DNA from 3 places in the Streptomyces sp. NPDC049879 genome. Region 1 is predicted to be linked to each of the others. Evidence: riboswitches for the same ligand, from Rfam matches in the RefSeq annotation. Region 1 holds a riboswitch; each other region holds the start of a gene.

Region 1 (5,560 bases):
CGTCCGCCGTGACTGGCTGAACCTCAACGGCGCCTGGCAGTTTGAGACCGACAGGGGCGACAGCGGCCTGGAACGCGGCCTGCTCGACCGCGAGCTGACCGGCACGATCACCGTCCCGTTCGCCCCGGAGTCGGAGCTGTCCGGCATCGGCGACACCGACTTCCTGGAGGCCGTCTGGTACCGGCGCTCCCTCGTCCTGCCCGCCGAGTGGACCGGCCGCCGCGTGCTGCTGCACTTCGGCGCCGTCGACCACGACGCGACGGTGTGGGTCAACGGGACCGAGGTCGTCCGCCACCGCGGCGGCTTCACGTCCTTCACCGCCGACCTCTCCGGCGTCGCCGAGCCCGGCGAGGAGGCCGTCATCACCGTCCGCGCCCGCGACCCGAAGTCCGGCCCGCAGGCGCGCGGCAAGCAGGCCCTGAAGTACGCCAACCACGACTGCAACTACACACGCACCACCGGCATATGGCAGACGGTGTGGCTGGAGCCGGTCGCCGACGTGCACCTGCGCCGCCCCCGGATCACCCCCGACCTGGCGGGCTCCGCGTTCCACCTCGAACTGCCGCTGTCCGCCAACCGCCCCGGGCACCGCGTGGTGGCCGTCCTGTCGGACGAGAACGGCGAGGTGGCGCGCGCGGAGGCCCGCGCCGACCTCGACCTGGCGCCCCGCCTCTACCTGCCCGTGTCCGAGGAGCGCCGCCGCGAGTGGAGCCCCGAGGACCCGCACCTCTACGGCCTGCGGCTGACCCTGCTGGACGCCGAGGGCACCGAACTCGACGCCGTCGACAGCTACGCCGGACTGCGCGCCGTCGGCATCCGGGGCAAGGCCGTCACGCTGAACGGCCGCGCCGTCTTCCAGCGCCTCGTGCTGGACCAGGGCTGGTACCCCGACGGGCTGATGACCGCGCCGAGCGACGAGGCCCTCGTCCGCGACATCGAACTGTCGATGGCGGCGGGCTTCAACGGCGCGCGCCTGCACCAGAAGGTCTTCGAGGAGCGCTTCCTGTACCACGCCGACCGCCTCGGCTACCTGGTCTGGGGCGAGTTCGGCGACTGGGGCGCCGAGGTGGGCGGCTCCTCCGGCGACAACCAGCAGCCCGACGCCTCGTACCCGGCGCAGTGGCTGGAGGCGATCGAGCGCGACTACTCGCACCCCTCGATCATCGGCTGGTGCCCGCTCAACGAGACCTACCAGAAGCTGCACGACCGCATCACGCAGCTCGACGCCGTGACCCGCGGCATGTTCCTCGCCACCAAGGCCATGGACACCACCCGTCCCGTCATCGACGCCTCCGGCTACGCCCACCGCGTCATCGAGACGGACATCTGGGACTCGCACAACTACGAGCAGGACCCCGGCCGGTTCGCCGAGGCCGTCTCGGGCCTCGCCGACGGGAAGCCGTTCGCCAACGCGTACTCGGACGGCGCCGCGTACTCGCTGCCCTACCGCGGCCAGCCGTACTTCGTCAGCGAGTTCGGCGGCATCTGGTGGGACCCCGAGGCCGCCGCCGACGCGGCGGGCGACGACCGCACCGAGTCCTGGGGCTACGGCGACCGGCCGCGCGACGAGGAGGAGTTCCAGACCCGCTTCGCGGGCCTCACCGGCGTGCTGCTCGACGACCCGGACATGTTCGGCTACTGCTACACGCAGCTCACCGACGTCTTCCAGGAGCAGAACGGCGTCTACCGCTTCGACCGCAGCGAGAAGCTGGACGTGGCGCGGGTGCGCGAGGCCCAGCTCCGCCCGGCCGCCATCGAGACCGACTGACGTCCCCCGCCGCACCGTTCCGGCCCCGTCCCACCCGCTGGGGCGGGGCCCGCGCGGGTGGTGCTCTGGCCGGGGCGGCGCGGACGGCCGTATCCTTGTGCGCAGTTCGCCCGTGTATCCGGGCGGGCGCCCCACAACTGAATGCGTGTACGGCGGAGGGAAGCCGGTGCGAATCCGGCGCTGACCTGCAACCGTGAGCGGCCCCCGCAAGGGTGGTGCCGTGAGCCGGAACGCTCACCGTGCGACGCGGACTTCTCTCACTGTCATGGTCTGCAGCGTGGAGCCCTCAGCCGTCCCGGCCCCCCGGCCCCTGCCGCCTCGTACCAGCCGTACGAACGCGCGTCAGGGGCCGCCGTGCCGGGACCCCCGGTGGGCCGGTTCCGGCTGCCCAACGGGAAAGGCACGCGATGTCCCGCCCCACCGTCAGAGCAGCCGTCACCGGCCTGCTCGTCGCGGTGCTCCACCTGCTGTGGCCCGCCGCGGCCGGGAGCGCGCTCGCGGCACGTCCGGCGGCGGCCGGGACGCCCGGGTTCTGCCCGGACGACTCCGGCGTCAGCGTCGTTGTGGACTTCCGCGAACTGGGCGGCGGCCGCGTCGTCCGCTGCGCGCCCGGCAGCCAGCGCGACGGCCTGGCGGCGCTGCGCAACGCGGGCTTCGACGTGGCCGGCACCGCCCGCTGGGGCGACTCGTTCGTCTGCCGCATCAACGGCCGTCCCGGCGTGGACCGCGAGCCGTGCGCCGACACACCGCCCGCCACCGCGTACTGGTCCTACTGGCACGCGGAGAACGGCGGGCCGTGGCGCTACAGCCAGCGCGGCGCGGTGAACCGGACGCCGCCGCAGGGCAGCATCGACGGCTGGTCCTTCCAGCTCGGCGTGGCGGAAGGGGAGTCGATCGCCCCCGGTGTCGCACCCCTGCGCGTCGGCACGCCCGCCGAACCGCCCGCCCCCGGCGGCGGTGGCAGTGGGGGCAGCGGCAGCGCACCCGATGCACCGCCCACCCCGCAGCCACCCGTTCAGGACCCACCGGCCACGGGCGGCGACAGCGGCGGCGCGGAACCCACCGGCGAACCGGCCGCCACCGACCCCGCCCCCGACGAGGAGCCGGAAGAGGCGGACGCGACCCCGCCGGACGAAAGCCCCACCCCCTCGCCCGACGCGACGCCGACCGGCGAACCGGCGACCGGAACCGCCACACCCTCCGGGCAGGCCGCCGGGGCCGACGGGGACTCCGACTGGGCCGGTGAGGACAGCGCCTACGCCGAAGCGGAGACCGACGGCTCCTCCGGCCCGTCACCCCTCACCCTCGGCGTCCTCGCCCTGCTGGCCGTCCTCGGCACCGGCGGCATCGTCACCGCACGCCGCAGGCGCCGCGCCGCCGCACCAGCCGACGACGCATGACACCCCCAGGCCCGCTGCCCCGTTCCCTGCACCCCGGAGCGTGGTGGCTGTGGGCCCTCGGGCTCGCCGTCGTCGCGGGACGGACCACCAACCCGCTCCTGCTCGCCCTGCTGCTCGCGGTCACCGGCTACGTCGTCGTGCGGCGGCGCACCGACGCCCCCTGGGCCCTGTCGTTCCGGATGTACCTGGTCTTCGGCGCCGTCATCGTCCTGATGCGCGTCGTGTTCAGGGTCGTCCTCGGCGGGGGACAGGGCGAGCACATCCTCTTCACCCTCCCCGAGATCCCGCTGCCCGACGCGGCCGCGGGCATCCGGCTGTTCGGCCCGGTCGCCGCCGAGGAGGTGCTCGGCGGCCTCTACGACGGGCTCCAGCTCGCCACCATGGTCGTCTGCGTCGGCGCGGCCAACGCGCTCGCCAACCCCAAGCGGATGCTCAAGGCCATGCCGGGCGCGCTGCACGAGATCGGGACGTCCGTCGTCGTCGCCCTCACCGTCGCGCCGCAGCTGATCGAGAGCGTCCAGCGGGTGCGCCGCGCCCGGCGGCTCCGCGGCGCGCGCGAACGCGGACGGCGGGCCCTGCGCGGCATCCTGATCCCGGTCCTCGAAGACGCCCTCGCCCGCTCCCTCGCCCTGGCCGCCGCCATGTCCTCGCGCGGCTACGGGCGCACCGGCACCGCCACTCCCCGCGCCCGCCTCACCGTCGGCGTCCTCGTCATCGCGGGGCTCCTCGGCATCGCCGCGGGCCTCTACGGCGTGCTCGACACCAACGCCCCCGGCTACCTCGGCGTGCCGATGCTGCTGACCGGCACCGCCGTCGCCGTGCTCGGCTTCGCCCTCGGCGGGCGACGCGTACGCCGCACCGGCTACCGCCCCGACCACTGGCGCGCCGGAGAACTGCTGACCGCCGCCTCCGGACTCACCGCCGCCGTCCTCATGTACGCCGCCTCCCGGACCGACCCCGCCACCCTCTACCCGGCCCTCTCACCGCTGACCTGGCCCGACGTCACACTCCTTCCCCTCCTCGCCGTCCTCGCCGGTCTCCTGCCCGCCCACCTGGCCCCGCCCCCACCCCCCACCCCGCCCACCCGGCCCTCCGTACAGCCGCAGCCCAGGGAGGCCGCCGCGTGATCCGCTTCGACCAGGTCGGACTCACCTACCACGGCGCCGACACGCCGACCCTCACCGGCGTGGACCTGTCCGTCGGCGAAGGCGAGCTGTGCCTCGTCGCCGGGCGCACCGGCTCCGGCAAGTCCACCCTCCTCGGCGCGGTCAACGGCCTCGTGCCCCGCTTCACCGGCGGCCTCCTCACCGGCACCGTCACCGTCGCCGGCCGGTCCACCGCCTCGGCGCCCCCACAGGAGTTCGCCCACCTCGTCGGCACCGTCGGCCAGGACCCCCTCGCCGGATTCGTCACCGACACGGTCGAGGAGGAACTCGCCTACGGCATGGAGCAACTCGCCGTCCCCCCGGCGACGATGCGCAAGCGCGTGGAGGAGACACTCGACCTCCTCGGCATCGCCGACCTGCGCCACCGCGCCCTGCGCACCCTCTCCGGCGGCCAGCAGCAGCGCGTGGCGATCGGCTCCGTCCTCACCGCCCACCCCGCCGTCCTCGTCCTCGACGAACCCACCTCCGCCCTCGACCCGACCGCCGCCGAGGAAGTCCTCGCCGCCGTCCTGCGGCTCGTCCACGACCTGGGCACCACCGTGCTGATCGCCGAGCACCGCATGGAACGCGTCCTCCAGTACGCCGACCGCCTCCTCCACCTCCCCGGCGACGGCACCGTCCGCGACGGCACCCCCGGCGAGCTGATGCCGGACCTCGCCACCGCCGACATCGCCCCGCCCGTCGTCCACCTCGGCCGCGTCGCGGGCTGGCACCCACTGCCCCTCTCCGTCCGCGACGCCCGCCGCCACGCCCCGTCCCTGCGCGAACGCCTCGCCGACCGCCTGCCGACCCCGCCGCCACCTCCCCCCGCCGACCGCACCCCCGCCCTCACCGCCCGGCGGATCACCGTGGCCTACGGCTCCACCGTCGCCGTCCGCGAGGTGGACCTCGCGCTGTACCCGGGCGAGGTGACCGCCCTCATGGGCCGCAACGGCTCCGGCAAGTCCTCCCTTCTCTGGGCCCTGCAGGGCTCGGGACCCCGCCGCTCCGGCGACGTGTCCGTCTCCGGCAGCGACCCCGCCTCACTGCCCGCCCATCGGGCCAGGACCCTCGTCGGACTCGTCCCGCAGAGCGCCGCCGACCTCCTCTACCTCCAGACGGTCGACGCCGAGTGCTCCCAGTCCGACGAGGAGTCCGAAGCCGCCCCCGGCACCTGCCGCGCACTGCTCGACCGGCTGGCCCCCGGCGTCCCCGGCGACCGCCACCCCCGCGACCTCTCCGAGGGC
Region 2 (5,560 bases), 340 kb from region 1:
GCTGCGCGGTGGCGCCCGCCGGGTCGGCCGCCGCGAGGGCGAGGAGCGCGTCGGCGGTCAGGCCCGGGTCGGGCGTACCGGCGCGGTCCAGGATGTGGCCGCCGCGCTGGAGTTCGCGGGTGAGCCAGGCGAGGGCGTCGGCGGCGTCGGGGTCGGTGCCCGTGAGGGGCACGACCTCCCAGGTCGCCCGCGCCGTACCGGAGTTGCCCGCCGGGTCGGTGGCCGTGACGGTGAGGGTGTGCGTGCCGTCGCCGAGGCCCTCGGCGCGCCAGGGCGAGGTGCACGGGGCGGGCTCGGCGCCGTCGAGCGCGCAGGCGGTGGTGGCGGCCGGGTCGTCCACGGTGAACTCGGCGGTCGCGTCGCGTTCGGTGCCGCGGGGCGCGGGGACGGCGGTGAGGCGTACGGTCGGCGCCTCGTCGTCGGGGCCGGTGATGCGGCGGACGCGGTGCTGCTGGCCCTCGGCGACGAGGACGTTCCCGGCGGGGTCGGCCGCGACGGCGTAGCCGCCCTGGACGCGGGCGCGCGTGGCGGGGAGGCCGTCGCCGCCGTATCCGGGTGTGCCGTCGCCCGCGACGGTGGTGATGGTCCCGTCCGGGTCGATCCGGCGGACGGCGCCCGGCTGCGAGACGTACAGCTCGCCCCCGGGACCGGCGGACACGCCGCCGGGCGAGAGGAGTTGCGCGCGGGTGGCGGGGCCGCCGTCGCCGCCGTGCCCGGCGGTGCCGTCGCCCGCGACGGTGCTGACGGTCCCGGTGGCGGTGTCCAGGCGGCGGACGCGCTGGTTGCCCGGGTCGGTGACGAGGACGCCGCCCGACGCGTCGACGGCCAGCGCGGCGGCCGAGCTGAACGAGAACGCGGCCTCGGTCGCGGGCCCGCCGTCGCCGGAGAACCCGGCGCGGCCCGTTCCGGCGAACGCGGTGACGACGCCGGTGTCCGGCGCGAGGGCGCGGACGCGCGACGCGTTGGTGTCGCTGACGTACGCCGTCCCGTCCGGGGCGACGGCGATGCCGCTGGGGGAGCCGATCCTGGCGTCGGTGCCGGGGCCGCCGTCGCCGGTGTCGCCGCGCGATCCGGTGCCGAGGACGGTGGTGATGGTGCCGGTGGCGGCGTCCACGCGGCGGACGCGGCGGTTGCCGGTGTCGGCGATCCACAGGTCGCCGTCGGGGCCGATCGCGACGGCGTTCGGGTCGCGGAGCGACGCGTCGGTGGCGGGGCCGCCGTCGCCGCCGTAGCCGCGTGTGCCGTTGCCCGCGACGGTGGTGACGGTCCCGGTGGCGGCGTCCACGCGGCGGACGCGCTGGTTGCCGGTGTCGGCGATCCAGATGTCGCCCGACGCGTCGGTGGCGACGCCGAACGGGTTGCTGAGCGCCGCGTCGGCCGCCGGGCCGCCGTCGCCGGAGAAGTCCTGGGCGCCGGTCCCGGCGAGGGTGGTGATCCGGCCGGGCACGAGGTGGGGGTCTGCCGCGGTGACGGCGACGGGCGCGGAGGGCGCCGAGGGCGCGGACGCCCCGGCGGCGTTCACCGCCAGGACGGTGAACGTGTACGCGTCCGCCGGGTCGAGGCCGGTGACGGTGGCGGTGGTGCCGGTGGCCGTGGCGGTGGCGCCGCCGGGCTCGGCGCGGACGGTGTACGAGGTGACGGGCGCGCCGCCGTCGTCGCCCGGCGCGCGCCAGGTGACGGTCGCCTCGCGGACGCCGCCGCGCGCCCGCACCTGGTCGGGGGCGGCGGGGGCGGTCGTGCCCGGCGCGGCGGGGACGACCGGGTCGCTGGGGGCGGACGCGGCGGACTCGCCCGCGCCGTTCAGGGCGCGGACGCGGAAGGTGTACGGGGTGCCGGGGGTGAGCCCGGGCACGGTGGCGGTGGTCGTGTCGCCGGGCACCTCCACGCGCGCGCCGCCGGGCGCGGCCTCGACGGAGTAGCCCGTCACGGGCGCGGTGCCCGCGGGGCGGTCCCAGGTGACGGTGGCGGCGGCGATCCCGGCGGCGGCGCGGACGCCCGTGGGGGCGGCGGGGACGCTCGCGGGGGGTGCCTCGCAGCACAGGACGTCCCAGTCGGGGGCCTGCCGTGGCTGCGGGGCCTGGGCCTCGGCGCCGCGTGTCTCGACGTAACGCCAGCCGTCCACCGAGCCGTTGGCGAGGCGGCGGGTGCCGGGGCCGACGCCGGAGTAGGCCCAGCCGGGGCCGCGGGAGGCGTCGTGCGCCCAGTAGGACCAGTAGCGGGTGGTGCCGTCCGGGCGGGTCTCGCCGCAGCCGGTGGCGGGGTAGCCGTCGATGGCGCAGACGAGGCCGTTGGTGTGGAAGCGCACGGTGTGGCCGGTCAGCGTGAACATCTCGGCGCCGGTGGGCGGGCGGCCGGTGCCCCCGGTCGCGGTGCTGACGCAGGACCAGGTGACGGCGGGGGCGGGGCGTTCGCCGGCCAGGGGGTCGGCGACGGTGCCGAAGTCGATCACGAGCCCGGCGCGGCCGGAGGGCGCGCACTCGGCGGCGGTGCCCGTGTCGGCCGTGGCGGGGACGGTCTGGACGAGGAGGCCGAGCAGCAGCAGGAGGAGGACGGCCGGGAGGGCCCGTCGCCGCGCCGGGGCGCGGTCGAGTCTTCGTGCGGCCGGTCCGTCCATGGGGGTCCCCTCCCGAGTGCGCCGCGCGTGTCCCGGGGAGGAGGGAAGGCATCCGGCGCGGGGGCGGCCGGGCGTCTTCGCTGTCCGCAGTCCACGACGGATGTCGACGAAGCATCACCGCGCCGAGGGCGATCCGACTCGCACCCCGCCGGGACGGCGGGATGCCCACGGTTGCGGGACAGTGCCGGAATTCGACCGGCTTCTCCCACGGCATGGCACCACATGTCCGTTCCGATGGCCGGGCGGTACCCGGGGGTGACCGTGAACTGACCGTCGCGCGGGCTGTCTTGCGCGGGTCCGATCGTCAACCGACCGTCGAATCGAACGGATGTCACTGTGGCACACTCCGATTCGCAGGACAACCGGCCCTGGCGCCGGGCGGTGTCCGCGATGCGAGCGGTGTGGTGCGCGGCCCCCGGCGGCCCTCTAGGCTGGCGGCAGCAGCTGGTCCGCCCTGCCCGCCAGGCAGGCGCGTCGTAAGAGGGAACCCGGTGGGAATCCGGGACTGCCCCGCAGCGGTGAACGGGAACGACCGCCGTCATACAGCACTGGGCCCCCCGGGCCCGGGAAGCGACGGCCAGTAGGAGTCCTCCCCGTGAGGACGCGCCCGTGAGTCCGAAGACCTGCCCGCTGCCCGTGCGCGGCCCGCCGCGCGCGGACATCCCGGTGACCCCGAGGGCGGGTCGGCGTGCACACCAGGCGGACGGCCGTGCCATGGCGATGGCACGCGGTACACCGTCGCCGCCAGGTCGTCACCCCTTCGCGCCCCTCCCCCGCCGGGATGGTCAGGACACACGCTCGCGAAGGAGAGATCCGTGACATCCGAGTCCGCAGCCGCGGCACCGCAGGCCACCGTCCACGGCTACCCCAGGCAGGGGCAGAACCGGGAACTGAAGAAGGCGATCGAGGGCTACTGGAAGGGCCGCGTCACCGCCGAGGCCCTCCGCGCCACCGCCGGAGAACTGCGCCGCGCCAACTGGCGGCAGCTCGCCGACGCAGGCATCCACGAGGTGCCCACCGGCGACTTCTCGTACTACGACCATGTGCTCGACACGACCGTCATGGTCGGCGCGATCCCCGAACGCCACCGCGCCGCCGTCGGGGCGGACGCGCTGGACGGCTGCTTCGCCATGGCGCGCGGCACGCAGGACGTGGCGCCGCTGGAGATGACCAAGTGGTTCGACACCAACTACCACTACCTCGTCCCCGAACTCGGCCCCGACACCGCGTTCACCGCCGACTCCGCCAAGCAGACCGCGGAGCTGCGCGAGGCCCTCGCCCTCGGCCTGGCCGCGCGCCCGGTGCTGGTCGGCCCCGTCACGTACCTCCTGCTCGCCAAGCCCGCGCCCGGGGTGGCCGACGGCTTCGAGCCGCTCTCGCTGCTCGACCGGCTGCTGCCCGTCTACGCCGAGGTGCTCGCCGACCTGCGGGCGGCGGGCGCCGCGTGGGTGCAGCTGGACGAGCCGGCGCTCGCCGCCGACCGCACGCCCGCCGAACTGGACGCCGCCGCCCGCGCCTACCGGGTGCTCGGCGGGGCCGCCGACCGGCCGAAGCTGCTGGTCGCCTCCTACTTCGACCGCCTCGGCGAGGCGCTGCCCGTGCTCGCGAAGGCGCCCGTCGAGGGCCTGGCACTGGACTTCACCGGACGGGCCGCCGCGAACCTGGACGCGCTCGCCGCCGCGGGCGGGCTGCCGGGCAAGCGCCTCGTCGCGGGCGTCGTGGACGGCCGCAACATCTGGATCAACGACCTGGAGAAGTCCCTCACCACGCTGGGCACCCTCCTGGGCCTGGCCGACCGGGTGGACGTCGCCCCCTCCTGCTCGCTGCTCCACGTGCCGCTGGACACGTCGGCCGAGCGCTCCATCGACCCGCAGCTGCTGCGCTGGCTCGCGTTCGCCCGGCAGAAGACGGCCGAGACCGTGACGCTCGCCCGCGCCCTGGCGCACGGCACGGACGCCATCGCCGCCGAACTGGCCGCCAACCGCGCCGACCTGGCCTCCCGCGCCGGGTCCCCCCTCACGCGCGACCCGGCGGTACGGGCCCGTGCCGCCGCCGTGACGGAGGCGGACGCGCGCCGCTCCGCGCCGTACGCCGAGCGGGCCGCCGCGCAGCGTGCCGCGCTCGGCCTGCCGCTGCTGCCGACGACGACCATCGGCTCGTTCCCCCAGACCACGGCCCTGCGCACGGCCCGCGCCGACCTGCGCGCCGGGCGGATCGGCACCGCCGCGTACGAGGAGCGCGTCGAGGCGGAGATCCGCGACGTGCTGGCCTTCCAGGAGGAGGCGGGGCTCGACGTCCTCGTGCACGGCGAGCCGGAGCGCAACGACATGGTCCAGTACTTCGCCGAGCAGCTCACCGGCTACCTGGCCACCGACCACGGCTGGGTGCAGTCCTACGGCACCCGGTACGTCCGCCCGCCGATCCTGGCCGGCGACATCTCCCGCCCCGAGCCGATGACGGTCCGCTGGACGCAGTATGCGCAGTCCCTCACCGACCGCCCGGTCAAGGGGATGCTGACCGGCCCTGTGACGATGCTGGCGTGGTCGTTCGTCCGCGACGACCAGCCCCTCGGCGACACCGCGCGGCAGGTCGCCCTCGCCCTGCGCGACGAGGTGGCCGACCTGGAGGCGGGCGGCGCGGCGGTGATCCAGGTGGACGAGCCCGCGCTGCGCGAGACGCTGCCGCTGCGCGCCGCCGACCGCCCGGCGTACCTCGCCTGGGCCACCGAGGCCTTCCGCCTGGCCACCTCGGGGGTCGCGGCGGCCACGCAGATCCACACGCACATGTGCTACGCCGAGTTCGGCGACATCGTGGGGGCCATCGACGACCTGGACGCCGACGTCATCAGCCTGGAGGCCGCCCGTTCCCACATGCAGGTGGCCCGCGAGCTGGCCGCGCACGGCTACCCGCGCGAGGCGGGGCCGGGCGTGTACGACATCCACTCGC
Region 3 (5,560 bases), on a different contig from region 1:
GGTGTCCAGCAGCGTCAGGTAGAACTGGACGTGCACGGCCTCCTCGAACAGCTGCCGCGACAGGTACAGCCGCGCCTCGGGCGAGTTGATGTGCTTGTACAGCGTCAGCACCAGGTTGTTCGCCACGATCGAGTCGCCGGTCGCGAAGAACGCCACCAGCCGCCCGATCAGGTGCTGCTCGCCGGGCGAGAGCTTCGCCAGGTCGGCCACGTCCGAGTGGAGGTCGACCTCCTCGACCGTCCAGGTGTTCTTGATGGCGTCCCGGTAGCGCTCGTAGAACGCCGGGTAGCGCATCGGGCGCAGCGTCAGCTCGAAGCCGGGGTCGAGGAGGTTCTTGACGGCCGCGTCGGACGCGGTGCGGGGGTCGGGGACGGTGGTCACTGGCAGGCCTCGCAGGACTCGGGGTTCTCCAGGGAGCAGGCGACGGCCTGCTCGTCGAGGGGGACCGCGGCGGGTGTGGGGACGGTGGCGACGGTGGCGGCGCGCGCGGACCTGGCGATCCGCGTCGCCGGGCGCGAGCGCAGGTAGTAGGTGGTCTTCAGGCCGCGCTTCCAGGCGTACGCGTACATCGAGCTGAGCTTCCCGATGGTCGGCGCGGCCATGAAGAGGTTGAGCGACTGGCTCTGGTCGAGGTACGGGGTCCGCGCGGCGGCCATGTCGATCAGCGCGCGCTGCGGCAGCTCCCAGGCGGTGCGGTACAGCTCGCGCAGCTCGGCGGGCAGGCCCGGCAGGTCGGCGACCGAGCCGTTCGCCTCGCGCAGGGCGGCGCGCGTGGTCTCGTCCCACAGCCCGAGCCGCTTCAGCTCGGCGACCAGGTACGAGTTCACCTGGAGGAACTCGCCGCTCAGCGTCTCGCGCTTGAACAGGTTGGACACCTGCGGCTCGATGCACTCGTACACGCCCGCGATCGAGGCGATCGTCGCGGTCGGCGCGATGGCGAGGAGCAGCGAGTTGCGCATCCCGGTGCGGGCGATGCGGGCGCGCAGCGCCTCCCAGCGCTCGGGCCAGGCGGGCGCGGCGTCGGCGTAGTGGTCCGGGTGGAGGACGCCGTCGGCGGTGCGGGTGTCGGCCCAGCCGCGGTGCGGCCCGTGCCGCTCGGCGAGGACGGAGGACGTCTCGTAGGCGGCCAGCATGATCCGCTCGCTGATCCGGGTGGACAGCTCGCGCGCGGCGGGGGAGTCGAAGGGCAGGCCGAGCCGGAAGAAGACGTCCTGGAGGCCCATCACGCCGAGGGCCACCGGGCGCCAGCGGGAGTTGGAGGTGGCGGCCTGGCCGGTCGGGTAGAAGTTCAGGTCCACGACGCGGTCGAGGAACGTGACGGCGGTGCGCACCGTCGCGTCAAGACGCTCCCAGTCCATCCCGCCGTCGGCGCCGAGGTGGGCGGCGAGGTTGACCGAGCCGAGGTTGCACACGGCGGTCTCGCCGTCGTCGGTGACCTCCAGGATCTCGGTGCAGAGGTTCGAGGAGTGGACGATGGCGCCGGGGCGCGCGGTCTGGTTGGCCGTGCGGTTGGCGGCGTCCTTGAAGGTCATCCAGCCGTTGCCGGTCTGCGCGAGGGTGCGCATCATGCGGGAGTACAGCTGGCGGGCGGGGACGGTCCGCAGGGCGAGGCCCTCCGCCTCGGCGCGCCGGTAGGCGGCGTCGAAGTCGTCGCCCCACAGGTCCACGAGGTGCGGCACGTCGGCGGGGGAGAACAGCGACCAGTCGCCGTCCGCCTCCACGCGGCGCATGAACTCGTCCGGGATCCAGTGGGCGAGGTTCAGGTTGTGGGTGCGGCGGGCCTCCTCGCCCGTGTTGTCCCGCAGTTCGAGGAACTCCTCGATGTCCGCGTGCCATGTCTCCAGGTAGACGCAGGCCGCGCCCTTGCGCCGCCCGCCCTGGTTGACCGCCGCGACGGACGCGTCCAGCGTGCGCAGGAACGGGACGATCCCGTTCGACTTGCCGTTGGTCCCCCGGATCAGCGAACCGCGGGCGCGCACCCGCGAGTACGGCAGGCCGATGCCCCCGGCGTGCTTGGAGAGGCGGGCGATCTGGTGGTAGCGGTCGTAGATGGAGTCCAGCTCGTCCAGCGGCGAGTCCAGCAGGTAGCAGGACGACATCTGCGGGTGGCTGGTCCCGGAGTTGAACAGCGTGGGCGACGAGGGCAGGTACGCCAGCGAGCTGGTCAGCCGGTACAGCTCGGCGACCTCGGCCAGCGCGCGCGGCGACTCGTCCTCGGCCAGGCCGCAGGCGACGCGCAGCAGGAAGTGCTGCGCCGTCTCGATGACGCGCCGGGTGAGGGGGTGGCGCAGCACGTACCGGGACTCCACGGTCCGCAGCCCGAAGTACTCGAAGCGGTCGTCGGCGCCGTCGGCGACCGCACGGTCCACGAGCGCGTCGAGATCCGCCGCGTGGCGCGCGACGAAGGAGGCGGTGCGGTCCGAGATCAGACCCTCGCGGTGACCGACCGTGATCGACGCGGAGAAGGAGACGGCACCCTGCCCCGCCGCCTCGTCGCGGACCGCCAGGGTCAGCAGCCGGGCCGCGAGTTTCGAGTACGCGGGTTCCTCGGCGATCAGCGCGGCCGCGGCGTCGATGGCGAGCGCGCGCAGCTCCTCGGGTCCCGCGCCGGGGTGCCTGCCCCTGCGGACGGCGGCGGCGACCCGGGCGGGGTCGGTCGCGGGAAGGTCGGCGGCCAGCTCGCCCAGGACGCGCGACAGCGCGTCTGAGGCCGGCTCCGCGGGGGCGACGGGTGCAGTGGTCACTGGGACGTGATCTCCCTCGAATCGCAGCGGATCTGAGGGGCGTTCGCGGGCGGGACCACCGGTCGCCTGCGGGCATGCGTGTAGTGGGGCAAACACATGCCGCACGCGTCCGCCGGCCCAACCCACGAGGCCCGGACGTGTTCGTGGAACTGCCGGCAGGTGCTCGGACTCGTGACGCGCGGCGAGGCGCGGCGCATCACACACCGTTGCGGGACAGCTCCGGATTCGCACCGGATTCCCCTGCGACGACAGCGAGATGAGCATACATCTTGTGTCGCGTGCGGCGGAGCCCCCTATATGTTGTGGTCGTCACGCGAGGGGTCGGACAGCTCGTGTGCGAACGCGTGAAGCCGCACGCCGGGCACCGGTTCCCAGTCGAGATCCGGCGCCCTGTCGAAGCCGAGCCGCCCGTACAGCCGGTGTGCAGTGTGCATCTGCGACTGACTCGACAGCACGACACGCCGCGCGCCGACCTCGCCCGCCCGGCGCAGGCACTCCCGGACGAGCGCCTCGCCCACGCCGCGTCCCCGCACCCGCGGGTCCACCGCCAGCATGCGGAACTCGGCCTCGCCGGGACCCGCCAGATCGGCGAACTCGCCGCCCCTGCCGACGAACGTGACGCTCCCGACGATCCGCCCCCCGCCCCCGTCCCCGTCCGCCGCGCCCGACTCCACGGCCACCAGCACGTCCGCGTGCGCCGCCCGCCGCACCGCGTCCCGCAGCTCCGCGAAGTACGGGTCGTCCGCGCCCTGGAGCAGCAGCCCGCCCTCCAGGTACACCCGCGCCGTGAGTTCCCCCGCGGCGTCCAGCTCGTCGTTCCGCGCTTCCCTGATCACGATGTCCATGAACACAGTGTGACCGAGGGGTCTGACAACCGGCCTCCGCCGGGACGCCCCCGGCGGAGGCGCGCTCAGCGCAGCCGCAGCACCCAGTACCCCGCCTCCTGTGCGACCACCTCGTAAACCCCGTCGGGGTTCATCCGGTGCGCGTAGAGCGTCAGTTCCTCGGCCGTCTGCGCCGGGTCCCAGTAGGCGATGTACTCGGGCGCGGGCCCGTCCGTGTTCCCGATCCAGAAGACGCGGCAGCGCGCCGTCAGATGCGCTATCGGCCGCACGTTGGCCGCCACCTCCGCGCCGTCCGGGATCACCGACAGCACCCGTTCCCCCGCCGCGGCCAGATGGCCCGGCCGGTAGGTCGCGGTGTGGGTGAGCCCGGCGACCGGCAGGGCCGTGCTCAGCGCCAGCGCGGCGGCCAGCACGCCCATCGGCAGCCGTTCCGCGTACGCCCGCAGCCACGGCCGCCGTTCGCCCGCCCGCGTACGCGCCACGGCGTCCACGAGCGCGAGCGCCACCACCGGCATCAGCACCGCGCTGTAGTGCCAGTCGGTGCCCCAGTAGTGCGGGTCGTCCGAGACGAAGCGCCAGCCCAGCGTGGGCAGCAGGACGAGCAGCAGCGGGGAGCGCAGCGCCAGCAGCCCCGTCGTGGGCACCAGCACCCACAGCAGCGTGCGCAGCTTCTGGTCGACGTCCGTGAACGCCGTCTGCACCGGCCCGCCGCCGTCCCCCACCTTGGACCAGTAGTCGTAGCCCCCGCCCGAGTTGAACGCCGGTATCAGCACCGCGATCGTCAGCAGGCACGCCAGCGCCGCGCACACCGCGAAGACCACCGCCCGCCGCACCACGCGCGGATCCGGCCCGCCGCGCGCCCGCAGCGCCACCACGGCGCCGATCGCGGCCGCGGTGAGCCCCAGGTCCTCCTTCACGACGAGCAGCGGCAGCGCCCACCACAGCGCCGCCCGGTACCGCTCCCGCAGCAGCGCCTCCAGCGAGAACGCGATCAGCGGCACGGCGAACGCGATCTCGTGGAAGTCGAAGTCCACGGCCCGCTGCACGCCCCACGACAGCCCGTACGCCGCGCCGACCGCCGCCCCCGTCGCCCGCCCCAGCAGGTACGCGGCCACCCGCGTCACCGGCACCACCGCGAGCGCGAACAGCGCCGCCTGCGCCACCAGCAGCGTCACCGGCGTCGGGAACAGCCGGTAGAACGGGGCGATCAGCGCCGTCACCGGGCTGAAGTGGTCGCCCAGCAGCGCGAAGTCCGGCCCCTTGAGGTCCGAGACGGGCAGCCGCAGCCCGGCGTAGGAGCGGACCGCCTGCTCGAATATCCCGAGGTCCCAGGAACGGTTCTCCCAGCGCAGGTGCCGCGTCACCGACACCGCCGTGTACAGCACCAGGAACACGGCGGCCAGCAGGTACGGATCGGCGCGCGGCCCCGGCCGGAAGGGGACGCGCCGCCCGGCTATCGGGCCCGCGTCGGCATCACGCTCGCCCGCGGCGGTGAGCGTCGTCATGTCCGCCCACCCCCCGGAGTGCCCCGCACCGCCACCTCTTCCCCTTCCGTCCCGCGCGCCCGCGCCCGTCCGGCCGCTTCCCCCCCTTCATACGCCGGGCGGCGGGCGGCCGGTCACCAGGAGGGCCCGCAGGACGAGTGAGGGCCGTCACACCACGCGGTGTGACGGCCCCTCACGCGCGCGCGTGCGGCGCGCCCGGCTCAGCAGCAGCCGTGGTAGCCGCCGTCGCGCGGGTCGCCGTAGCGCTCGGCGACGCGCCGCCGCTCGAACGCCCGGCGGCTCGGCACCTCGGCGTCCGGGTCGGCGGCCCGCAGCAGCGCCACGTGCCGGTCGTACGCGTTCTCGCCGGTGAACTCGGTGACGTACCAGCGCAGCCACGCCAGCGCGCGGCGCGGCGCGCCGGCCACGGCGGCGGCCCGCGTCACTCCCGCACCTCCGCCCCGGCCCGTTCGCCGTCCGCCTGCCG

What was found. A riboswitch is a leader RNA that binds a small molecule or an ion and turns the genes downstream of it on or off. The one in region 1 is predicted to bind cobalamin.
Region 2: linked by a shared signal. The riboswitch ahead of ACIBPC_RS11705 (fibronectin type III domain-containing protein) and the one ahead of ACIBPC_RS13145 (hypothetical protein) in region 1 are both predicted to bind cobalamin.
Region 3: linked by a shared signal. The riboswitch ahead of ACIBPC_RS22320 (ribonucleoside-diphosphate reductase subunit alpha) and the one ahead of ACIBPC_RS13145 (hypothetical protein) in region 1 are both predicted to bind cobalamin.

What each region holds. Positions count from the first base shown of each region.
Region 1 covers NZ_JBITKT010000003.1:482,588-488,147, reverse strand. Annotated here, with positions in the region: gene ACIBPC_RS13150 (glycoside hydrolase family 2 protein) at 1-1,768, shown strand, start outside; cobalamin riboswitch at 1,902-2,025, shown strand; gene ACIBPC_RS13145 (hypothetical protein) at 2,176-3,168, shown strand; gene ACIBPC_RS13140 (CbiQ family ECF transporter T component) at 3,165-4,295, shown strand; gene ACIBPC_RS13135 (ABC transporter ATP-binding protein) at 4,292-5,560, shown strand, end outside.
Region 2 covers NZ_JBITKT010000003.1:142,809-148,368, forward strand. Annotated here, with positions in the region: gene ACIBPC_RS11705 (fibronectin type III domain-containing protein) at 1-2,614, opposite strand, end outside; cobalamin riboswitch at 2,723-2,852, opposite strand; cobalamin riboswitch at 3,092-3,239, shown strand; gene metE (5-methyltetrahydropteroyltriglutamate--homocysteine S-methyltransferase) at 3,430-5,560, shown strand, end outside.
Region 3 covers NZ_JBITKT010000006.1:347,920-353,479, reverse strand. Annotated here, with positions in the region: gene ACIBPC_RS22325 (ribonucleotide-diphosphate reductase subunit beta) at 1-396, opposite strand, end outside; gene ACIBPC_RS22320 (ribonucleoside-diphosphate reductase subunit alpha) at 378-2,744, opposite strand; cobalamin riboswitch at 2,881-3,012, opposite strand; gene ACIBPC_RS22315 (GNAT family N-acetyltransferase) at 3,038-3,589, opposite strand; gene ACIBPC_RS22310 (DUF2079 domain-containing protein) at 3,655-5,094, opposite strand; gene ACIBPC_RS22305 (YbdD/YjiX family protein) at 5,295-5,519, opposite strand; gene ACIBPC_RS22300 (carbon starvation CstA family protein) at 5,516-5,560, opposite strand, start outside.